4 regions of the Sphaerimonospora mesophila genome follow, and region 4 is predicted to be linked to each of the others. Evidence: riboswitches for the same ligand, from Rfam matches in the RefSeq annotation. Region 4 holds a riboswitch; each other region holds the start of a gene.

Evidence for each region. A riboswitch is a leader RNA that binds a small molecule or an ion and turns the genes downstream of it on or off. The one in region 4 is predicted to bind cyclic di-AMP.
Region 1: another riboswitch for cyclic di-AMP. It lies ahead of AP234_RS23365 (C40 family peptidase); the one in region 4 lies ahead of AP234_RS00280 (coiled-coil domain-containing protein).
Region 2: another riboswitch for cyclic di-AMP. It lies ahead of AP234_RS26365 (NlpC/P60 family protein); the one in region 4 lies ahead of AP234_RS00280 (coiled-coil domain-containing protein).
Region 3: another riboswitch for cyclic di-AMP. It lies ahead of AP234_RS05730 (CHAP domain-containing protein); the one in region 4 lies ahead of AP234_RS00280 (coiled-coil domain-containing protein).

Annotation. Positions count from the first base shown of each region.
Region 1 is NZ_BCBX01000041.1:163,727-169,039, forward strand. Features, by position in the region: gene AP234_RS23355 (NYN domain-containing protein) at 32-1,348, shown strand; gene AP234_RS23360 (NlpC/P60 family protein) at 1,471-2,430, shown strand; cyclic di-AMP (ydaO/yuaA leader) riboswitch at 2,632-2,818, shown strand; gene AP234_RS23365 (C40 family peptidase) at 2,886-3,467, shown strand; gene AP234_RS23370 (peptidase MA family metallohydrolase) at 3,509-4,354, shown strand; gene AP234_RS23375 (glycosyltransferase family 4 protein) at 4,637-5,313, shown strand, end outside.
Region 2 is NZ_BCBX01000045.1:83,971-89,283, reverse strand. Features, by position in the region: gene AP234_RS26370 (patatin-like phospholipase family protein) at 1-534, opposite strand, end outside; gene AP234_RS26365 (NlpC/P60 family protein) at 775-1,719, opposite strand; cyclic di-AMP (ydaO/yuaA leader) riboswitch at 1,876-2,052, opposite strand; gene AP234_RS26360 (amino-acid N-acetyltransferase) at 2,368-2,919, shown strand; gene AP234_RS26355 (RDD family protein) at 3,050-4,270, shown strand.
Region 3 is NZ_BCBX01000031.1:287,176-292,488, reverse strand. Features, by position in the region: gene AP234_RS05735 (serine hydrolase domain-containing protein) at 1-1,352, shown strand, start outside; cyclic di-AMP (ydaO/yuaA leader) riboswitch at 1,556-1,696, shown strand; gene AP234_RS05730 (CHAP domain-containing protein) at 1,710-2,435, shown strand; gene AP234_RS05725 (cation:proton antiporter regulatory subunit) at 2,645-3,127, shown strand; gene AP234_RS37795 (cation:proton antiporter) at 3,133-4,383, shown strand; gene AP234_RS05715 (ABC transporter ATP-binding protein) at 4,412-5,313, opposite strand, start outside.
Region 4 is NZ_BCBX01000030.1:22,499-27,811, reverse strand. Features, by position in the region: gene AP234_RS00295 (LuxR C-terminal-related transcriptional regulator) at 1-289, opposite strand, end outside; gene AP234_RS00290 (M50 family metallopeptidase) at 492-1,796, shown strand; gene AP234_RS00285 (MmcQ/YjbR family DNA-binding protein) at 1,869-2,231, shown strand; gene AP234_RS00280 (coiled-coil domain-containing protein) at 2,270-3,202, opposite strand; cyclic di-AMP (ydaO/yuaA leader) riboswitch at 3,216-3,366, opposite strand; gene galT (galactose-1-phosphate uridylyltransferase) at 3,438-4,532, opposite strand; gene AP234_RS00270 (DeoR/GlpR family DNA-binding transcription regulator) at 4,654-5,313, opposite strand, start outside.

The DNA of each region.
Region 1 (5,313 bases), on a different contig from region 4:
TTGGAAAAAGGACACGATGAGGAGCGACGAGATGAGTTCAGCCGGGGAAGGCCTGTCTCGTCCGTTGCCAGAGCGGGTCCGGTTACACGTCGTGGAGGTCGCGGCGCAGGTGCTGGGCACGATGCCGGCGGCCGCCGTACCATCGCCGCTGCGCGGCATCGCGAGGTTCGAGCCGCGTAAGCGTGCCCGCCTCGGCGCCGCGCCGATCGCCGCCCAGTTGGAGTCCGACAAGGAGTTCCGCGAGCTGGTGGCCGAGGCGGTCGAGACGGCCTGGCCCGAGCTGGTGGCGGGCCTCGCCGAGGGCACCGTGCCTCCGGCGGCCGATCCGGTGCTGGTGGCGGCGGCGGCGTATCTGACCCGTCCGCCGGGCTGGCCGGACCTGGTGGAACAGGCGCGGGCGGAGCTCGAGCGGGCGGCCTCGCTCGGCAACCAGCGCGAGCAGGCCGAGACCCGGCTGCGCGAGCAGCTGGCCGCGCAGCGTGCCGCCGCCAAGGAGGAGGTCGAGCGGGTCCGCGAGCAGCTCAAGACGTTGCGCGCGGAGAACGCCGATCTGCGGCGCAAGCTGCACGACGCGAGGGAGCGGCTCAGGGCGGCGGAGGCGAGGGCGGCCGAGTCCGCGGCGGAGGCGGCCGAGGCCAGGGCCAGGGCCGCCGAGGTGAGCGGCACCAGCGAGACCGAGATGCGCAGGCTCAAGGAGCGTCTGGCGGACGCCGAGCGGCAGCGGGAGGCCTCCCGACGCGCGGCCAGGGAGGGCCGCAGTGTGGAGGACGTCCGCATCCGGGTGCTCCTCGACGCGCTTCAGGGGACGGTGGCGGGGTTGCGCAAGGAGCTCGCCCTGCCCACGACCATCAGCAGGCCGGCCGACTCCGTGGCGGCGGTGGCCCCGGATTCGCCGGGTGTGACCGCGGTCCCCGCCAGGGCGCTCGCCGACGACGACCCCCAGCTGCTGGACCAGCTTCTCGCGATCCCCCACCTGCATCTGATCGTCGACGGATACAACGTGACCAAGACGGGCTATCCGTCGCTCACGCTGGCCGACCAGCGGACCCGGCTCCTCACCGGACTCGGCGGCCTGGCCGTACAGTCCCGTGTGGAGGTGACCTGCGTCTTCGACGGCGCCGAGCTGGACGGTCCGGTCCACGTCTCTGCGCCGCGCGGGGTGCGGGTGAGGTTCAGCGCGCCGGGGGAGATCGCCGACGACCTGATCAGGCAGCTGGTGCGCGCCGAGCCGAAGGGCCGGTCGATGGCGGTGGTCTCGTCGGACCGGGAGGTGGCCGACTCCGTGCGCAGGATGGGGGCCAGGCCGGTGCCCGCGCTGCTGCTGCTCCGCCGCCTCGGCCGGGGCTGAAGAGGCGGGAGGGGCTGCCCGGACAGCCGGGGCCGGGCCGTGCTCGAGGCCGGCCAGGTTGAAGCTTGAAGATCGCATGAGTAGAGTCGCGCCAGGCTTGGGACGATCTCGAGGGGGCCTTGGTGCGAGGGCGCTTACCGGTGGCCGCCGGCATGGCCGCCGTGCTTTTGCTGCTGCCGAACATGGACGCGCAGGCGGATCCGAGACCGACCGTGGCTCAGGCCAAAGCGAAGTTGAAGCAGCTGAACGAGCAGGCCGACAAGCTCGTAGACCGTTACAACGCGGCCAACGAGAAGTGGAAGAAGGCCAAGAAGCAGTACGACGCGGTCAACGACGACTATCGCAAGCACGCCAAGCGGGTCGAGGAGCTGCGCGAGGGGGTCGTCTCCATCGCGGTGAACGACTACCAGTTCGGCGACCTGGCGTGGAACGGCGTCCTCTACGGCACCGACCCGGAGGCGGCCCTCAGCGGCATGGCCGCACTCGACCAGCTCTCCCAGGAGCGCGCCCGCAAGCTCGAGGCGTACGAGGGCGCCATCTCGGGGCTCAAGCAGCGACGGGACAGGAAGAAGTCGGCCTACGACTCCGCCGTGAAGGTCAAGGGCGACCTCGCCAAGGAGAAGGATGAGGTCGAAAAGCTCGTCAAGCGGCAGATGGCACTGCTGCGCGAACTCGGTGCGTTCAACCCCGGCAACCCGAACAGCGCGGGAGCCGTCTACACCGGGCCGGCGTCGGGCAACGCGCTCACCGCGCTGCAGTTCGCCTACAAGCAGATCGGCAAGCCCTACCGGTACGGCGGGACGGGACCGAGCGGCTGGGACTGCTCAGGGCTCGTTCAGGCGGCCTGGGCGGCGGCCGGGGTGCGGCTGCCCCGGACGAGCTATGAGCAGTGGGCGTGGGGCGCCGGCCGGCGGGTGTCCCTGAACGAGTTGCAGGCCGGTGACCTGCTCTGGCACTCGGGCTACGGACACGTCGGGATCTATGACGGGGCCGGCAAGGTGGTCCACGCTCCCCAGACGGGAGATGTGGTGAAAGTCACCCCACTTGCCCAATATCGCCCGATTGGTGCGGTACGCCCCTGAGGTCGCTTTTTGATCTCTTTGTGCTAAATGTGAGCAGCATCATATTTAGGTGAATTTCGTCCGGGTATCCTGCGGTTTTTACCTTACCCGGAGCTTAAACGATCTCCTTCTCCTTGGGGTGGCCTTTGCCGTTCGGTGGCGCGTCCGGATAGCTTCTGGGCCTGCGGCGAGCACCGGACCACCGGTCTCGTCCCGCATCCAATCGGTGATCTGCCGAGTCCGTGCAGTCAGGAGGCACGGAGCCGGGGAACCAACGACCCTCGCATTCAGGGGTCAGGGGTGAATCGGCGCGCCGGGAGCGTTCCAAAACGCTGCCACCCGGGTGCCGTAGGGCGACTTCCCCGCCCGAACCCGTCAGCTAACCCGGTAGGCGCGAGCGGAAGACCCTAGGAGAGATCCTGTCTACCACCCCCGCGAATCTGTCCCATCGTGCCCGTCTCGTCCTCGGTGGCGTCGTGCTGACGTCCTCCCTCGGGGCCATCGCCGCACCGGCGTCGGCGGACGACTCGGTGACCGTGACCGTCACCAAGGCGAACCCGGCGGTCGGACGGGCCGCCTCGGCCGACGACCCCGCGGCGAAGAAGACGTCGGATAAGACGAGCACGGAGAAGACGAGCACGGATAAGACGAGCACGGAGAAGAAGGAGGCGAAGCCGAGCCGGGCCGAGCGTCAGCAGGCCAAGGCCAAGCAGGCCGTCAAGGTCGCCAAAAGGCATATCGGCGCCCCCTACCGCTGGGGCGCCACCGGACCGCGAGCGTTCGACTGCTCCGGCCTCGTCCAGTTCGCCTGGCGCAAGGCGGGAGTACGCCTCCCGCGCACCACGTGGTCGATGCTCGGCGCGGTGCGCAAGAAGGTCGCCTGGCGGAACCTCAAGGCCGGTGACCTCGTCTTCACCAGCGGCGGCGGTCACGTGGGCATGTACATCGGGCGCGGCAGGATCGTCCACGCGCCGCACAGCGGCACCCGGGTGAGGATCGACAAGCTCGACGCCTACCGCAAGCGCACCTTCGTGGGAGCCGTACGACCCGGGGTCTGACGTCACCGCTGCCGCCGCGCGGCCCCCGTACGATGCTCGGCATGCCGCTGATCCGTGTCTTGATCGGGGCGCTGGTCCTGATCGGGCTGCTGGTCCTGCCGGCCGGGTCCGGGCCGGGTGATCGCCTGCTGCCGTCGGCGCGGGCGATCACCGCCGAGCATCCGGACATCTGGGCCGGTGCGTCGTGGGCCAGGGGCGAGCACGTGCTGGTCGTCGGCCGGCCACGTGGACTCGTCGCCGAACTCGCCGCGCCGGCCGACCGGGGGAGCCGTACGGTCGCCCGGGTCTGGGGGCGGCCGGTCGACGCGGTGATCCTGGTGCCGGCCACGACGGAGCAGGCGGCCGCACTGGCCGCGCCCGCGCGCGTGACCGGACTCGCCGCGCTCGCGGGGGTGGACCGCGTGATCGTCGAACCGTCCGGCTTCGCCCGCCTGTCGGCGGCCGGCCGCCGGGTCGTCATCACGCACGAGCTCACCCACGTCGCCACGGACGCGGCGGCGACGGGGCACCTGCCCGCCTGGCTGGTCGAGGGGTTCGCCGACTACGTGGGCTACCTCGACAGCGGCCTCACGGCCGGCGCGGTCGCCGCTGAACTGGCGGCGGACCTGCGGGCCGGGGCGCCGCCGCGTGCGCTGCCCGATCGTGCGGACTTCGCGGCGGGCTCGCCCCGGCGGGCGCAGGCGTACGAGGAGGCCTGGCTGGCCTGCCGGTACATCGCCGAGCGGTTCGGCGAGCGGCGGCTCGTGGCCCTCTACCGCGCCGCGATGCGCACCGGCCGGGACGGCGGTGAAGGCATCGACGGGGTGCTGCGCGCCACGCTCGGCATCTCGACAGCGGAGCTCACCCGCTCGTGGCTCGCCTACCTCCCCACCGTGATCTTGCGATAGCTCGCACCCATGGCCGCCTGCCTGCCCGTTCGTCCTCGCTGATCTTGCAGAAACTCCCGATCATACGCCGCTGCCTGCGACAATGCTCTTCGTGACCTTGCACTCCACCGCCGAGTGCAAGATCACGAATGGTGTTTCAGCAGGTCACTGTGGATCGACGAATATTTCTGCAAGATCACGGAAGGTCGCGTGCCAGGTGGGCGGCCATCCGTGCGAGCATTCGCAAGATCACGGTGGAGGGCGGGTGGCGGGGGATGTCCATGGTGAGGGGTGTGGGCAGGGATGGGCGCGAGAACGCTGATCGTCACCAACGACTTCCCGCCCAGGCCAGGCGGCATCCAGGCGTTCGTGCACGGGCTCGCCTGCCGTCTCCCGCCGGACTCGGTCGTCGTGTACGCGCCCCGATGGAAGGGCAGCGAGAGATTCGACGCGCGGCAGCCGTACGAGGTGGTCCGGCACCCGTCGACGCTCATGCTGCCCACGAGGACCGTCGCGGCCAGGGCGGCCGGCCTGGTGGAGGACGGCGCGACCGTGGTGTTCGGGGCGGCCGCGCCGCTCGGCCTGCTCGCCCCCGCGCTGCGCGCCGCCGGGGCCGCCCGCGTGGTCATGCTGACGCACGGCCATGAGGCGTCCTGGGCGCGCCTGCCCGTGACCCGCACCCTGCTGGGCCGCATCGGAGCCGGTGCCGACGCGGTGACCTATCTCGGCGGCTACACGCGCCGCCGGCTCGCGGCCGTCGTTCCCGAGGCCAAGCTCGTACGGCTCGCGCCCGGCGTGGACACCGCCGTCTTCCGGCCCGGCGCCGGCCGGGACGAGGTGCGCGCCGCGCTGGCCCTCGGCGACCGGCCGACGGTGGTCTGCGTCTCCCGCCTGGTGCCGCGCAAGGGCCAGGACATGCTGATCCGGGCCTGGCCGCGGGTGCTGCGGAGGGTGCGGGACGCGGTGCTGCTCCTGGTCGG
Region 2 (5,313 bases), on a different contig from region 4:
GGTGCTGGCCAGCAGCGCGGGAAGCACGGGTCCGTGCGACAGCACGGCGGCCCGCCCGCTGAGGACGTCGGTCGTCAGCACCAACAGCGGGAGCCGGGTGTCCTCCAGGTACTCGAACGAGATGAAGCGTTCCAGGAACCGGCGCAGCGCGTTGTTGTCGAAAAGGTGGTTGCGGGTGCCGAGTGCCGTGCCGAGGACGGTCACGGGGTTGAACGGGAAGGTGTAGTTCAGCGTGCCGATCGCCCGCAGCGCGCCACGCAGCGGATGGAAGGGAAGGTTGTCCGCCAGGCTGCGCAGCGCCTCCTGCCTGCTGAGCGGATACACGTCGTGGCTGCTCACCGTGAGCCACAGGCGGGCGAGCTCCTCGACGCCCTCGGCATCGGGGTGGGCCGCGTAGTAGGCGCCGTTGAGCGCGCCCACCGAGGCGCCCACCACCATGTCGGCGCGCACCCCGTGCGCCGTCAGTGCGCGGAGCATGCCCACCTGGACGGCCCCCAGGCTCCCACCGCCCCACAGCGCGAAGGCCCTCGTCATCGCGGCTCCTCTCACGAGAGCGCAACGGTCGGCCGGGACGCGCTGAGCGCGCCCCGGTCTTCATAGTCGGTTCCCGGCGACGTCGCACCGAATCGGCGAACGACGCTTCGACGTACGGGCCGGGTGTTCCCGGTGCGTGTCCGCCTCGGCCGGGGGAGCCGTCCCGATGCTCAGTCCGCGATGCTCAGTCCGCGATGCTCAGTCCGCGATGCTCAGTCCGCGATGCTCAGCCGGAGATGCTCAGTCCGCGATCCGTACGGCTCCCGCGAACGGCCGACCGGCGATCTTGGCGACGCGTACGACGTCCCCGGTGCGCGGCGCGTGGACCATGTAGCCGCCGCCGATGTAGATGCCGACGTGATGCAGGTCGTTGTAGAAGAACACGAGGTCGCCCGGACGCATGTCTTCGCGGTTGATGTGCGCGCCCGCCGTCCACTGGTCACCGGTGTAGTGCGGCAGGCTGATCCCGACCCGCTGGTAGGCCGCCATGACCAGGCCGGAGCAGTCGTAGGACGAGGGCCCTTCCGCGCCCCAGACATAGGGCTTCAACTGCTGGGTCAGCGCCCAGCGTGCGGCCTCGGCCGCCTTGCCGTTGCCGACGATGGGGAACGAGATCCGGGTCGCCCGGCCGCCGATGCTTCCGGCGACCCTGCTGTAGAGGCTGCTCTCGGTCTTTCTGATCAGGCCCCTGATCTTTTCCTTGCGGGTTTCGAGGCTGGACAGCAACTTCTTCACCTCGGCCTGGCGGGCGGCGGCGCTGGCCTTGGCCCGCTCGGCGGCCTTCATGACGTTGGTGACCTCGGTGACCTCCTGACCCTGCTGCATCTGCAGCGCATAGGTGGTCGAGGCCTGGTCGAGGTAGGTCTCGGGGTCGGTGGCGCCGACCATCGGGAGCAGCGGGCCGATGCCGCCGTTCATATAGGAGTTCTGCGCGAGCGCGCTCGCCTTCTGGCGGCGGTCGGCCAGTTCCGCCTCGCTCTTGGCGAGGTTCTTCTTGGCGATGGCGGCGGAGCGCTGGGCGGCCTTGAGCCGTACGCGCTCACCGTTGTACTGCTCGGCGAGGCTCTCAATCTCCTCGTGGAGGCGTTCGACCTCCGCCGCGAGCTTCTTCAGATCCGGCTTGGGTTCGGCGGTGGCGGCCACCGTGGGGGCACCAAAGGTGATCACGGTGAGTGCGACGCCCACGAGGGCTAACCGGCGGATGCTCCTGGACCCGGCCTTTCGGGCTCGGGCGTGCCTGCCTGCGGGCCGTCCTCCACGCATGCGTTACCAAGCTCCTCTCCTCGGCTGTGCCATCGGAGGACCGCCTGTTACGGCCGTTCGCCGGCCGCGCGGTGTCCGTACGGCACTACTGGACGCCTACCGGGTTAGCTGACGGGTTCGGGCCGGAGTAGCCCTACCTTTCGGATTCACCCCGTTATCGACGGGGTCCGGCATCGAGCCGGACCGCGATCCGTACAGTTGGGTCCCCGGTTCCCCTCCACACCTGGTGCGTTGAAGACTCGGCATCGTCGCTGGACATTAGTGCACGCCGAGTTCCTGCTCAACCGGAACTCCCGATCCCATCTAGATTTCACAACTGAACGATCACGTTCGGGTCACGGTCTCGGCGTGCGCGTACCCTCATCAACCTGCCTTTACTTTCCCCGTAAGATCATGAAGGTCCGTCGGCCCGGTGTCTCAATTAGCTAAAAATTGGGCAAGGTGACGTTAATCACTACTCCCACTCACGGTACTTTCGCCGCGACTGTGCGTTACTCTGGTCCGCGCCCTCCCCGTTATGGTGTGACCGTTAATCCGGTCGCTTCGGTCGCAGGGCTACGCTGACCGTTCATGGAGCAGGTCGCCGAGGAGACGCCAGCCGAGTCCGGTCCACCGGCCCTTGTCGTACGTCGTGCCAGGACGCCCGACGTACGGGTGATCCGCCGCCTCGTCGACGCGTACTCCGGAGTCGGGCCCCGCCTGCTGGAGAAGAGCACGGTCACGCTCTATGAGGACATCCAGGAGTTCTGGGTGGCGGAGAGCGCTGGGCGGGTCATCGGCTGCGGTGCACTGCACGTGCTCTGGGAGGACCTGGCGGAGATCCGCACGGTCGCCGTCGACCCCGAGGTCCGTGGCCGGGGCGTCGGCCATCGGATCGTTTCCGCGCTCATAGAGACGGCGCGTGAGCTGGGAGTGCGGCGCGTCTTCTGTCTCACGTTCGAAGTCGAGTTCTTCAGCCGGTACGGCTTCATGCCCATCCAGGGCACGCCGGTGTCACCCGAGGTCTACGCCGAACTCCTGGCTTCTTACGACGAAGGCGTCGCCGAGTTTCTGGATCTTGAGCATGTGAAGCCCAACACACTCGGCAACACCCGTATGTTGCTGCACCTCTACCGTGGGTGATCCTTGCGCTGCTTGACTATATGGGAAACCAAATGCAAAGGTGACTGTTGATACGCCGGTCGCTACTTTGGGCGATATCAGCATGGAGCCTGAACCGCGGGCGCATGCGTATCTGAAACGAGGTGACACGGTGAGCACCGGACAGCCACCGTATCCGCAGGGCGATTCGGATGGTACGCCAGCGCCGCCTTCCGGCCGCGGTGCCGGCGCGGACAGGCAGGCGTTCGACCCTGAGGCTACTGTCGTCAACTATCTGAACCCGCCCCAGCAGCAGGGCTCGCCGCAGACCCCCGGGCACGGACAGCAGTACGAGCAGCAGCAGTACGGCCAGCAGGGCTACGGCCAACAGCCGGGATACGGTCAGCAGCAGGGCTACGGCCAGCAGACCGGCCCGCAGTCGTACGGTCAGCAGCAGTACGGCCAGGAGCAGTACGGTCAGGCCCAGCAGCAGTACGGCCAGCAGACCGGGCCGCAGTCGTACGGTCAGCAGTCGGGTTACGGCGGCCAGCAGCCCGGCTACGGTCAACAGCCCGGCCATGGCCAGCAGCAGTACGGGCAACAGGGATACGGCCAGCAGGGATACGGTCAACAGCAGCCCGGCTACGGTCAGCAGCCGGACTACGGCGGCCAGCAGCCGGGGTACGCGCAGCCCCAATACGGACAGCAGCAGTACGGCCAGCAGCAGTACGGTCAGGAGCAGTACGGCCACGACCAGTACGGCCAGGCCCAGCAGCAGCCCGCCTACGGCCAGCAGCAGGGGTACGGCCAGCAGGGCTACGGGCAGCCCGGTTACGGGCAGGCGGCCTACGGCCAGCCGTACGGCGCCGCGGTCCCGCCCGGCGCTCCGGCCCCGCTCGCCGAGTGGTGGCAGCGTCTCGTGGCGAGGATCATCGACGGCATCGTCGTCGGCATTCCCTTCGGGATCATCTCGGCCATCATCACGGCGATCGTGGTGACTCAGGGGTCGATCAACCTCAGGACCCGCGAGTACGTCGAGCCGAGCGGTTACTTCCTCGCCGCGCTGCTCATCGCGATCCTCAGCGGTGTGGTGATGATCGGGTACGAGTTCCTGATGCTGAAGATGCGCGGGCAGACGATCGGGAAGATCGCCATGGGCATCAAGGTGGTCCCGGTCGGCGGCACCCTCACCCAGGGCGGCCTGTCTCCGGATGTCGCGGGCAAGCGCGCCGGCGTGCTGTTCGGGCCGCAACTGCTGCGGTGGATTCCCGTCGTCGAGTATCTGATCGGCGTCTTCGCCCTCCTGAACGTGCTCTGGCTCCTTTGGGACAAGCCGCTGCAGCAGGCCCTGCATGACAAGGCGGCGGGCACGGTGGTGGTCAAGGTCAAGTAGTGCCATAAGGCGGGGTCGATGGAACGGACCATCGGCCCCGTTTTTTCGTACCCTCCCCCAAAGAAGGGGCGTAGGGCGTGTTTCAAAAGCGCTGTACGACGCGAAGGGCCCCCGCGGCGGAGTCCGGGGTGAACTCCCGTGGGGTGGAAGAGAACGCGGCGAGGAGCCGGCTGGACCGTGCGTGGCAGGGTATGACTTTTGAAACATGGCTCGGGTGATGCATCGCGGAAAGCCCGTAACAGGAGGGGCTAAACCGTGGGATGCCCGGCCAACGCCCGTGGGACCGCCCACGCCGAAGCGGATCGGGGTAGGGTCCGATCGACGCCGCGCCGCTCGTCGGCCGAATCCCAAGCGGTCCGGAATCCATGGTCTGGAATCCATATGGTCGTCTCCGGGTCGTCCGGCCCGGTTCGCCTTCCCGGCCGTACCGATCGTGGAATGGTAGGTCGTTTGGATCGCTCGAATCGTTCCCGTCCCCCCTTCGGCCCCGTCGACGTGATTTTTTCCGGACGACCTCAACTGATCTTCGGTACTCCCCGTCGATCTTCTGGGAACTTCCGTAGAATGCTCCGCCGACCGGTTTTCGTCGTGTTTCGCCGACCTTCAAGAGCGGTCTTCGCGGGCCACCTTCACCGTCGGTCTTCATGGTCGACCTTCGCGCTCGGCCTTCACCCCGGTCTTCTCGACTTCCCCGGGCGCCGGAACCTATCGCGTGCGGTGATCGTGCAGAAGTTGTCGGGAGGTCTCATCCGCCCGTGCGACCTCCTTTCAGGGATCTTGCAGAAACTCGCATTCAAGGCGCTTGGCCGGAGTGAACGATGGCGGCGACCTCGCGTGGCAAGATCACGCAAAGTGGAGTCGCGGGTGAACTGGCTCACAGGAAGTTTGTCTGAGATCGCGGGAGGAGGTCGGCGCTCAACGGCCGGCGTCGTGAGCTTTTTCAAGATCAACGCATGTTTTGTCGTTCCCCCGTCTTCCCTGCTTCACATTGCGGGTGCGTCTATGGCGGCTGTCCACCGGCCGGTCGACGAGCCGCGGGCCCG
Region 3 (5,313 bases), on a different contig from region 4:
TTCTGGAGGGTACGGCTCGCGCGATGCTGCGCAGGCTGGCGATCGAGCAGGCGCAGTCGCGGGTGCCCTCGATGGTGGCGGCGGTGGTGCGGAACGGGCAGATCGCCTGGTTCGGGGCCCGGGGGCGGGTCGACGGGCAGCGGCCGGAGCGGGACACGCAGTATCGCATCGGGTCGATCACCAAGACGCTGGTGGCGGTCGCGGTGATGCGGCTGCGCGACGAGGGGCGGCTGAATCTGCTCGATCCGTTGGACAAGCACGTGCCGGGCACGCCGGTGGGCGAGGCGACGATCGCCCAGCTGCTGTCGCACACCAGCGGGCTGACGGCCGAGCCGCCCGGCGCGTGGTGGGAGCGCACGCCGGGGGTGGCGGTGGCCGAGCTGATCGGCGCGATGGGGCCGGAGTCGGCGCGGCATCGTGCGGGGCGGCGCTACCACTACTCCAACGTGGGGTTCGGGCTGCTGGGCGAGCTGGTGGCGCGCAAGCGGTCGGCGCCGTGGGAGCAGGTCGTGCGCGAGGAGATCCTGCGGCCGCTCGGCATGCGTGACACGACCCCGCGCCCGCGACCCCCGCACGCGACCGGGTACGCCGTGCATCCGTGGGCCGATGTGCTGCTGCCGGAGCCGGAGAACGACCATGTCGCGATGGCCCCGGCCGGGCAGATGTGGTCGACGGCGGCCGACCTGGCGCGCTGGGCGGCGTTCGTCGCGGGTGACACGGCGGAGGTGCTGCGGCCGGAGACGCTCGCGGAGATGCGCGAGCCGGCCATCGTGGAGGACGGCGACTCCTGGACCCGGGGCTATGGCCTGGGTTTCCAGCTCGTACGGCACACCGGCCCGCGCGGCCCCCGGCGGCTGGCCGGTCACACCGGGTCGATGCCCGGGTTCCTGGCCACCGTGTGGGCCGACCCCGCCGAGGGCGTCGGCGTGCTGTGGCTGGCCAACACCACCTCGGGGGTGCGCGGGCCGCTCGACGTCGACCTGCTGGACATCCTGGCCGAGCATGAGCCGCAGCTGCCGGCCGAGTGGGAGCCCGCCGAGGTCGACGACGATCTGCTGGAGCTGACCGGGCCGTGGTATTGGGGGCCGGCGCCGTACGTGCTGCGGGTCCTGCCGCGGCGGGGGCTGTCGCTCACGCCGGTCAGCGGTCAGGGCCGGGCGTCGCGGTTCGCCGCCAGGGACGACGGCACCTGGGTCGGGCTGGACGGTTACTACGCCGGTGAGACGCTGCGGGTGGTCCGCTCCGGCGACGGCGGCGTGCACCTCGATCTCAACACGTTCGTGTTCACCCGCGAGCCGTACGATCCGCAGGTCCCGGTGCCCGGCGGCGTCGACCCCCGGGGGTGGCGCTGAGCGCGCCGCGGTGACGTGTGCGCGCGGGGCGGGCCTGCGCGCGACGCCCCTTGGTTCCCACTGATCCGTCCAGTAAAACCCCAGTTGTCTTTACTTGACCGGCGTCGTGGTATCTATTACCTTTTATGCATCCAAGGGCGCATATGTCCGTTTTTCAGGTCAAGTGTGCCCACCTCTGACCGACGCGGTGTCCCGGCCGGGACACCGCCCGGCCGCCGAGTCCGCGTCCGCGCGGAGCCGGGGACCCACCTCTCCTTGGGGTGAATCGGCGCGCTGTGCCGTGCCGTAGGGCAACTTCCAGCCCGAACCCGTCAGCTAACCCGGTAGGCGGCATGGAAGCAAGGGAGTAGACCCCGCATGCACGCCCTCAAGTCCTGTGCCCGTGCTGCCCTCGTCACGGGCGTCGCCGCCGGCGCCCTCGTCTCGGCCGTGGTCGCCGGGCCGCAGGCGGCGCAGGCCGGTACCACCCACGCCGCCGCGGTCACGTCCCACATCGTGCAGGCGGGCGGCGAGCAGGCGGGCGGCGACGGCGCCACCAGCGGCAGCCCCGACACCCTCGCCCAGATCGCCGCCACGCTGCCCAAGGTCAGCCCGCAGGACGTGCTGAAGCTGGCCGCCAGCCAGGTCGGAATCACCGAGAACAGCTACGGCGGCGGGACCAAGTTCCACGAGTGGTACATGTCCAGCCCGCGCGCCCAGGAGACCCTGGCCCGTGACGGCGGCACCCTGTCCGGTTACGCCAACGCCCCCTGGTGCGACATGTTCGTCTCCTGGGTGGGCGAGCAGCTCGGCATCGGCCCCGTCATGGGCTCCGACGCCTACACCGTCACGCACGCCACCTGGTTCGCCGAGCACGGCCGGTGGGGCGACACCCCCGTGCCCGGAGCGGTGGTCTTCTTCGACTGGAGCGGCGGCGACTCCATCGGCGGCATCGACCACGTCGGCTTCGTCGTCCGCGACAACGGCGACGGCACCATCGAGACCATCGAGGGCAACACCGGTGACGGCGGCGCCGTTGAGCAGCGCACCCGCTCCAAGAGCTACGTGGCCGGGTACGGCTACCCGCTGTACACCGCGCCCTGACGCGATCCAGCCCGCGAAGCGCTGAAACGCTGAAACGCTGGTCGGACCCCGACCGGAGGCCGTGACCCGGCTCCCGGTCGGGGTCCCGCCGTCTCAGCTCCACCCCGTGTACGCGGCGGTTCGCCCGGCCTTTTATGTTCTGTAATGCTGTGCCCGTAGGGCCGCCGGAGTCCGCGGCACCAGGAAAAAGGAACAGCTCAGGAGGAGACGTGGATCTCACGCGGACGGGACTGCCGGGTATCGGGCTGCAGCATGTGCTCACCACCGAGCGAGGCCGGCAGGTAGGGGTGATCTCACATCACACCGGCCGCCGCGACCTGGTGATCTACGACAAGGAAGACCCCGACACCTGTGTGGTCACGGTGATGCTGACCGCCGACGAGGCCAACGCGCTGGCCGAGCTGCTGGGCACCGGCCGGATCGTGGAGCGCCTCAGCGAGCTGCATCGCCAGGTAGAGGGTCTCATGACGGAGAAGATTCCGATAGCGGCGGGATCACCGTACGACGGACGCGCGCTCGGTGACAGCCGAGTACGCACCAGGACCGGGGCGTCGATCGTCGCCGTGGTCCGCCAGGGTCAGGTGATAGCCAGCCCGCGTCCCGATCTCGTGTTCTCGTCTGGCGACGTCGTCGTCGTCGTGGGCACCGGGGAGGGAACAGCGGCGGTGGCCGACATCTTCGCCAACGGATGACGCCCGTGCACGGTGCCATCCAACTAATCGAACTCGGTGCGATCATCCTGGCCCTGGGGCTGCTCGGGGCCGTGGCGATCCGTTTCTCCATTTCCGCGATCCCGCTGTACCTGCTGGCCGGTCTGGCCTTCGGCATCGGCGGGATCCTTCCCCTGACCACCAGCGAGGAATTCGTCTCACTGGGCGCCGAGGTCGGCGTGATCCTGCTCCTGTTCACCCTGGGCCTGGAATACACGGCCGATGAACTGGTGGGGACGCTTCGGACCTCGGCCCCGGTGGGCCTGCTCGACCTGGTGCTGAACGCCGCCCCCGGTGTGATCACGGCGCTTGTGCTGGGGTGGGGGCCGGTCGCTGCCGTCGCCCTCGGCGGCATCACCTATGTCACCTCCTCCGGCATCACCGCCAAAGTGGTCGGGGATCTCGGCTGGCTGGGCAACCGCGAGACCCCGGCCGTGCTGTCGGTGCTGGTGTTCGAGGACCTCGCCATGGCCGCCTACCTGCCGATCCTCACCACGCTGCTGGCCGGGGCCGGGCTGGCCGCCGGGGCGATGAGCCTGGCCATCGCGGGCGCCACGATCACCGTCATCCTGGTCATCGCGCTGCGGCACGGTCCCCTGGTGGGGCGATTCGTCTCCAGCCCCAACGAAGAGGTGCTGCTGCTGAAGGTGCTCGGGCTGACCCTGCTGGTCGCCGGGGTCGCCCAGCAGCTGCAGGTGTCGGCTGCGGTGGGGGCGTTCCTGGTCGGCATCGCCCTGTCGGGCCCGCTGGCCCACAACGCCAGGCGCGTGCTGGAGCCGCTGCGCGACCTGTTCGCCGCCGTCTTCTTCGTGTTCTTCGGCCTGCAGACCGATCCGCGTCAGCTGCCGCCGGTCCTCGGGATCGCCACGCTGCTCGCCGTGATCGGCGTGGTCACCAAGGTCGCCACCGGCTGGATCGCCGCCCGGCGGGCCGGGGTCGGCCCGAGCGGCCGGCTGCGGGCGGGAGCCGCCCTCATCTCCCGGGGCGAGTTCAACATCGTCATCGCCGGCCTGGCCGTCAGCGGCGGCGTCGGCGCCAAGCTCGGGCCGCTGGCCGCGGCCTATGTGCTCATCCTCGCGGTCGCCGGGCCGCTGCTGGCCCGCGGGGCCGAGCCGCTGGCCCGCCTGCTGCGCCGCCGGGCCGCAGCGGCCTCCCCTCAGGCGGCCGAGCGCGTACCCGCTCCCAGCGCGACCCGCGTGGTGCGGGACTCCCCCGAGATCGCGGACGAGCCCTCCTGACCCGCCGGCGAGCGGATCGAGCGGTGGTTCACGCCGGGTAGGCGTGGGTCTCGGTGGCCTTGACCGAGGCCCAGACCTGCCGGCCGGGGGCCAGGTCGAGCTCGGCCAGGGCGGCCGGGGTGATGTCGGCGAAGGCGGTGATGGGGCCGTCGAGATGCACGCGTACGTCGTCGCCGTGGCGTTCGATGCCGTCGATGCGGGCCGGCCACAGGTTGCGTGGGCTGCCGTCCGGCCGGGAGCGGTACAGGGCCACGGCCGCCGGCGGGAAGGCCACGAACGCGGCTCCGTCCAGCCGGTCGGACGTGCTGAACAGCAGCTCGCCGACCTCGACCCGGGTGCCGTCGGCCACCCCCCGGTACAGGTTGAGCCCGACCAGGCGGGCGACGTAGTCGGTGCGCGGGTGCCGTGCCACCTCGCTCGGCGTGCCCTGCTGCACGATCGAGCCGTGCTCGATGACGATCAGCCGGTCGGCCAGCACCATCGCGTCGAGCGGGTCGTGGGTGACCAGGACGGTGACGCCGTCGAAGTCGGCCAGGTGGCGGCGCAGCTGGGAGCGGATCTCCAGCCGGGTGTGGGCGTCGAGGGCGGCCAGCGGCTCGTCCAGCAGCAGCAGGCGCGGCCGTACGGCCAGGGCGCGGGCGAGCGCGACCCGCTGCGCCTGTCCGCCGGACAGCCTGCGGGGTTTGGCGGCGGCGTGGTCGGCCAGGCCGACGCGCTCCAGCAGGGCGGCGGCGGCGCGGCGGGCCTCGGCTTTGCCGACGCCTTTGCAGCGCGGGCCGAAGGCGACGTTGTCGAGGGCGGACAGGTGCGGGAAGAGCAGGTAGTCCTGGAAGACCACGCCGATCGGGCGCCGGTCGGCGGGCAGGGTGTGCAGCGGCCGGCCGTCCAGGTCGATCCGCCCGCCGCTCGTCATGGCGGTGAGCCCGGCCA
Region 4 (5,313 bases):
CGGCGGCGAACGCCCGCCTGACATGGCCGGGGTTGGGCTGAGCCGACAGGATCAGCACCCGGCAGTCGGGCACCTTCTCGCCGAGCCGAGCGGCGATGTCGATTCCGCCCACGCCGGGCAGGTCGACGTCGATGATCGCGGCGTCGGGCCGGACGCCGAGGGCCGCTGGAACGATGTCCTCCGCCGAGCCGACATCGGCGACCACCTCGAGGTCGCATTCGCCGTCGAGCGAGGCCACCAGGCCGCGCCGTACCAACGGAACGTGCTCGGCAACCAGGATGCGGATCAAGACGCTCCCCTCTGGACAGTTTATCAAAGGGTGATCGAACGGCTTCGCACTGTCAACGAAGTGACTCCATTTGGTCAATGAGAGGTCAACGGAACGGGTACCCGAAGCGCGTCGGCACACGCTTCCCCCACACCCCCGTCCGCTACCCTCGAAGGGTGCGACGCATGGCAAGGCGGCTTCTCCGACGCGGGGGTACTCACTGATGTACTGGCTCTCCCTGGTCGGATTCGCGATCATCTTCGTCGGGCTGCTGCTCTCCATCGGGCTGCACGAGATCGGCCATCTCGTCCCGGCCAAGCTGTTCAACGTCAGGGTCACCCAGTACATGGTCGGTTTCGGGCCCACGATGTGGTCCAGCAGACGGGGTGAGACCGAGTACGGCCTGAAGTGGATCCCGCTCGGGGGCTACATCCGCATGATCGGCATGCTGCCGCCTCGTCCGTCGGACGATCCCAACAAGCTGCGGAGTGTCTCGACCGGCCCGTGGCAGGGCCTGATCGAGAACGCGCGTGCCGTCGCCTCCGAGGAGATCAGGCCGGGCGACGAGGACCGCGTCTTCTATCGCAAGCCGTGGTGGCAGAAGACCATCATCATGTTCGGCGGCCCCGCGATGAACTTCGTGCTCGCCTTCGCGCTGTTCGCCATCGTGATGATGGGATTCGGCGTGACGGTGTCCAAGCCGACCGTCTCCTCCGTGTCCAAGTGCGTGATCCCGGCCGTCGAGGCGGCCAAGCGGGACTGCCGGGACACCGATCCGGCGACGCCGGCGGCCAAGGCCGGCCTGCTGCCCGGCGACCGGATCACCTCGATCGCGGGGACTCCGGTGACCACCTGGGAGGACGCCACCCACCTCATCCGGGCGCACGGCGCCGGCGTCGCGGCCATCGGGATCGACCGGGCGGGCCGGAGCATGACCCTCACGGTGAACCTGATCTCCCAGGACATGCCGTCACTCGACGACCCGGCGAAGGTCGAGAAGAACGTGGGGTTCCTCGGCGTGTCGCCCACGTTCGTGGTCGAGCGGCAGGGACCCGGATACGTGCTCGGTCAGATGTGGGACATGACCGAGCGCACCGCGGTCGCGATGGTCAACATCCCGAACAAGATGGTCGGCGTCTGGCAGGCGGCGTTCTCCGGCGAGAAGCGCGATCCGAACGGTCCCATCGGCATCGTCGGCGCTGGCCGCATCGGCGGTGAGATAGCCGCCTCGGACATTCCCGTCGAGAACAAGATCAATATCTTCATCACCGTGCTCGGCGGGCTCAACCTCGCGATCGGCATGTTCAACCTGATTCCGCTGCTGCCGCTGGACGGCGGCCACATCGCGGGCGGGCTGTGGGAAGGAATCAAACGCGCCGTCGCGCGGGTCCGGCGGCGGCCGATGCCCGCCCACGTCGACGTCGCGAAGGCGCTGCCGCTGACGTACGTGATGGCCGCGTTGCTCCTCGTCATGGGTGGTCTGCTGATCTACGCCGATCTGGTCAACCCAGTACGCATCTCCGGCTGAGCCCGTTGATCGGCGATCCACACTTTCTCAAACTGACGTACGAATAGCCGCGCGGTGTCGTATTCTTCGTCGATGGACGAGTTGGAGCGGCTGCGTGCGCTGTGCCTGGCGTTGCCCGAGACGACCGAGCGGCTGAGTCACGGCGAGCCGACCTGGTTCGTGCGGGGCAAGAAGACCTTCGTCATGTTCGCCGACCACCACCACGTCGACCGGCTCGCGTTCTGGTGCGCCGCCCCTCCCGGGGTGCAGGAGGAACTCGTCGAGACCGAGCCCGACCGGTTCTTCCGGCCGCCCTACGTGGGGCACCGCGGCTGGCTGGGCGTCTACCTGGACGTCCCGGTGGACTGGGACGAGATCCGGCGGATCGTCGCAGACGCCTTCCGCCATGTGGCGCCGAAGACGCTCGCCGCCCGGGTGCCCGCTCCGGAGGAGTGACCGAGGCACGGGGCGGACCGAGGGGCAGGGCGAACGCCTCAGTACATCGATATGTGAACGTGGTCGTAGTGGTTGGCGGTGACCCCGCCGCGGTCGGACATCACCCGCCAGCCGGGTCGGCCGAGGTTGTAGATCCGCTGCCGCCAGATCACGTACTTCACGCCCAGCTTGGCGCCGTTCTTGATGGCCCAGTCCGCGATGGCGTCGCCGAGGGCCTTCATCTCCTCGGTCGGCATCGCGCCGCCCGAACTCATCATGAAGTCGCAGGCGCGACCGAGGGGATGCTCGCCACTCGTGTCCGAGCGGTAGCAGCCGACCGGGAAGCGCAGGTCGAAGTGCTCGGCCACCTCGGAACGCATCAACCGGGTGCGCGGAGTGATGTTGTCGGCGCCGGTGGGCAACTCGGGAGCCCACGAGCCGCCCGGCCGTCTGCCGGGGGCGACGGGGATCAGCTTGTCGAGCTTGTCCTTGATCTCGTCGATCAGCTTCTCCGCCTCCTTGCGCCGATCGGCGACGGTCGCGGCCTGCGCCTTGAATCGGGCGGTCAGGTCTTTCGCCGCGTCAGCGGCGCGCTGCCGTTCCGCGCGCGCCTCCTCGAAGCGGCCGAGCCTGAGCACCTGCTCCTGCTGCATCTGGTACACGAGCGCCGAGGTCGTCAGGTCGGGAACCGGCACCGGGCCGCTCATCTGGTACGTCCGCTCGGCGAAGTCCTCGACCGACCGTCTCATGGCCTCGTAGTCGGCCTCGGCCCGGGCGAGCCGCTCACGCGCGGCCTGCTCCGCCGTACGGGCCTTGGCCAGCTCGACCCGTTTGGCGTTGTAGTCGACGATCAGCTGGTCGACCTTCTTCTCCAGGCCGGCGAGCTGTTTCTTGAGGACGCTCCTGCTGGGTTTCGGGTCGGCATGGCCCGCTGTGGCCGTACCGAACACGAGCACGGCGGCCGCCAGCACAACGGCGGCCAGAGGTGACACGCGGGGCAGTGCCCACTCCTCTCCATCTGCCTGCCGGGTTAGCTGACGGGTTCGGGCTGGAGGCGCCCGGGCACCAGGTCGAACACCTGGCGTGCCTTCACCCCATGTTCCTGTTGGGTCCCCGGCTCCCGGGCGCGGCGCCTGGGATTAGGCCTGTCGGCTGGGTCAGTCGATGCGAAGGATACTAGTGGTACGGAAAGACCGGTTGCCACCCCAAGTCGCAACCATTCGGAGATCAGCCCGTGATCCGGGCCTGCTGCAGCATCCGGGCCGCCTCCTCCGGCAGTACGTCGTTGACGAAGGCGCCCATCGCGGACTCCGAGCCGGCGAGGTACTTCAGCTTGTCCGGCGCCCGCCGGATGCTGAACAACTGCAGGTGCAGATAGGCGAGATCGCGCCGATGGGAGACCGGGGCCTGGTGCCAGGCCGCGACGTACGGCATGGCGACCCCGAACAGGCCGTCCAGACGGCGCAGCACCTCGGTGTAGATCGGCCCGAACGCGGCGCGCTCCTCGGCCGCCAGCGCGGGGATGTCGGGCACCCGGCGGTGCGGATAGACGTGCACCTCGAACGGATAGCGGGCGGCCGCCGGCACGAAGGCGGTCCAGTGTTCGTTGGCGGCGACCACCCGGGGGCCACGCCGCTCGGCCGCCAGCACATCGGCGAACAGGTTCCCTCCCGCGTATCGGGCGGCCGTGTCCAGCATCCGCCGGGTTCGCGGCGTCACGTACGGGTAGGCGTAGATCTGGCCGTGGGGATGCGGCAGCGTGATGCCGATCTCGGCGCCGCGGTTCTCGAAGCAGAAGACCTGCTCAACTCCCGGCAGAGCGGACAACTCAGCCGTACGGTCGGCCCATGCCTCCATGACGAGTTCGACCCGGTCGTCGCCGAGGGAGGCGAAGGAGGCGTCGTGGTCGGCGGTGAAGCACACGACCTCGCAGCGTCCGACGCCCGGCCGCGCCTCGCTGAGCCCGCCCACGTCGTCGTGCCCGCCGGTCCCGGCGCTCTGCCCCGTGTCGAAGCCGCCGGTGTTGAAGCTGAAGGACGGGAAGCGGTTCTCGAAGACCGCCACCTCGTAGGGGGAGGGGATCTCCGAGCCGGGGTGGGCGGGGCAGAGGGGACACTCCTCGGCCGAGGGGAGATGCGTGCGGGTCTGACGGTGCCGGGCGACCGCCACCCACTCGTCCAGCAGCGGGTCGTGGCGCAGTTCGGAGGCGAGGGGGCGCGGAGGCAGGTCACGGGTGTCGGAAGCCCCGTGGTCCGCGTCGTCCCGCCGGTCGTAGTAGATCAGCTCACGGCCGTCGGCGAGATGGGTGATCGTGCGCTTCACGGTGTCTTCACGCTGCCGTTCATGTCGGTCTTCACGTCGTCGTTCAGTCGTTCGTGCTGTCGCCTGTCGTGTCGCCTGAGCGACCGGTGCCGGCGTCGTCCGTGGCTCCTGCCGCCGCCGTTCACGGCGCCGCCGCGCGCGGCCCGGCCTCCCCGGCCGGATCGGCGATGATCAGGCGGCCGACGTGCTCGGACAGCTCGGCCCGTGCGTCATCCGGTAGTCCTCTGTCGCTGACGACGACATGGGCCTGATCGAGACGGGCGATGGTGCTGATGCCGACCGTGCCCCACTTGGTGTGGTCGGCCAGGACGACGAGCTGCCGCGCGGCGGCGACCAGCTCCCGGTCGGTCTCGGCTTCGAGGAGGTTCGGGGTCGTGAAGCCGGCTCGGGGGGACATCCCGTGGACGCCGAGCATGAGCGTGTCGACGTTCAGGGATCGGATGGCCGTGACGGCCACCGGTCCCACGAGCGCGTCGGACGGCGTGCGCACCCCGCCGACCAGCACGATGGTCTGGTCGGTCCGGCCCGCCCGATGGAAGACGTCCGCCACCTGCACCGAGTTCGTGATGACGGTCAGCTCGGGCACCTCGACCAGATGGTGGGCGAGGGCCCATGTCGTGGTGCCGGCCGACAGCGCGACGGCGCCGCCGGGCTGGACGAGCCGGGCGGCCCGCCGGGCGATCGCCTCCTTCTCCGCCCGCTGGCGCGCCGACTTGTCCGCGAAACCGGGCTCCTCCGTGGATCCGGTGCCCGCGGCGGTCGCGCCGCCGTGGACCTTCTC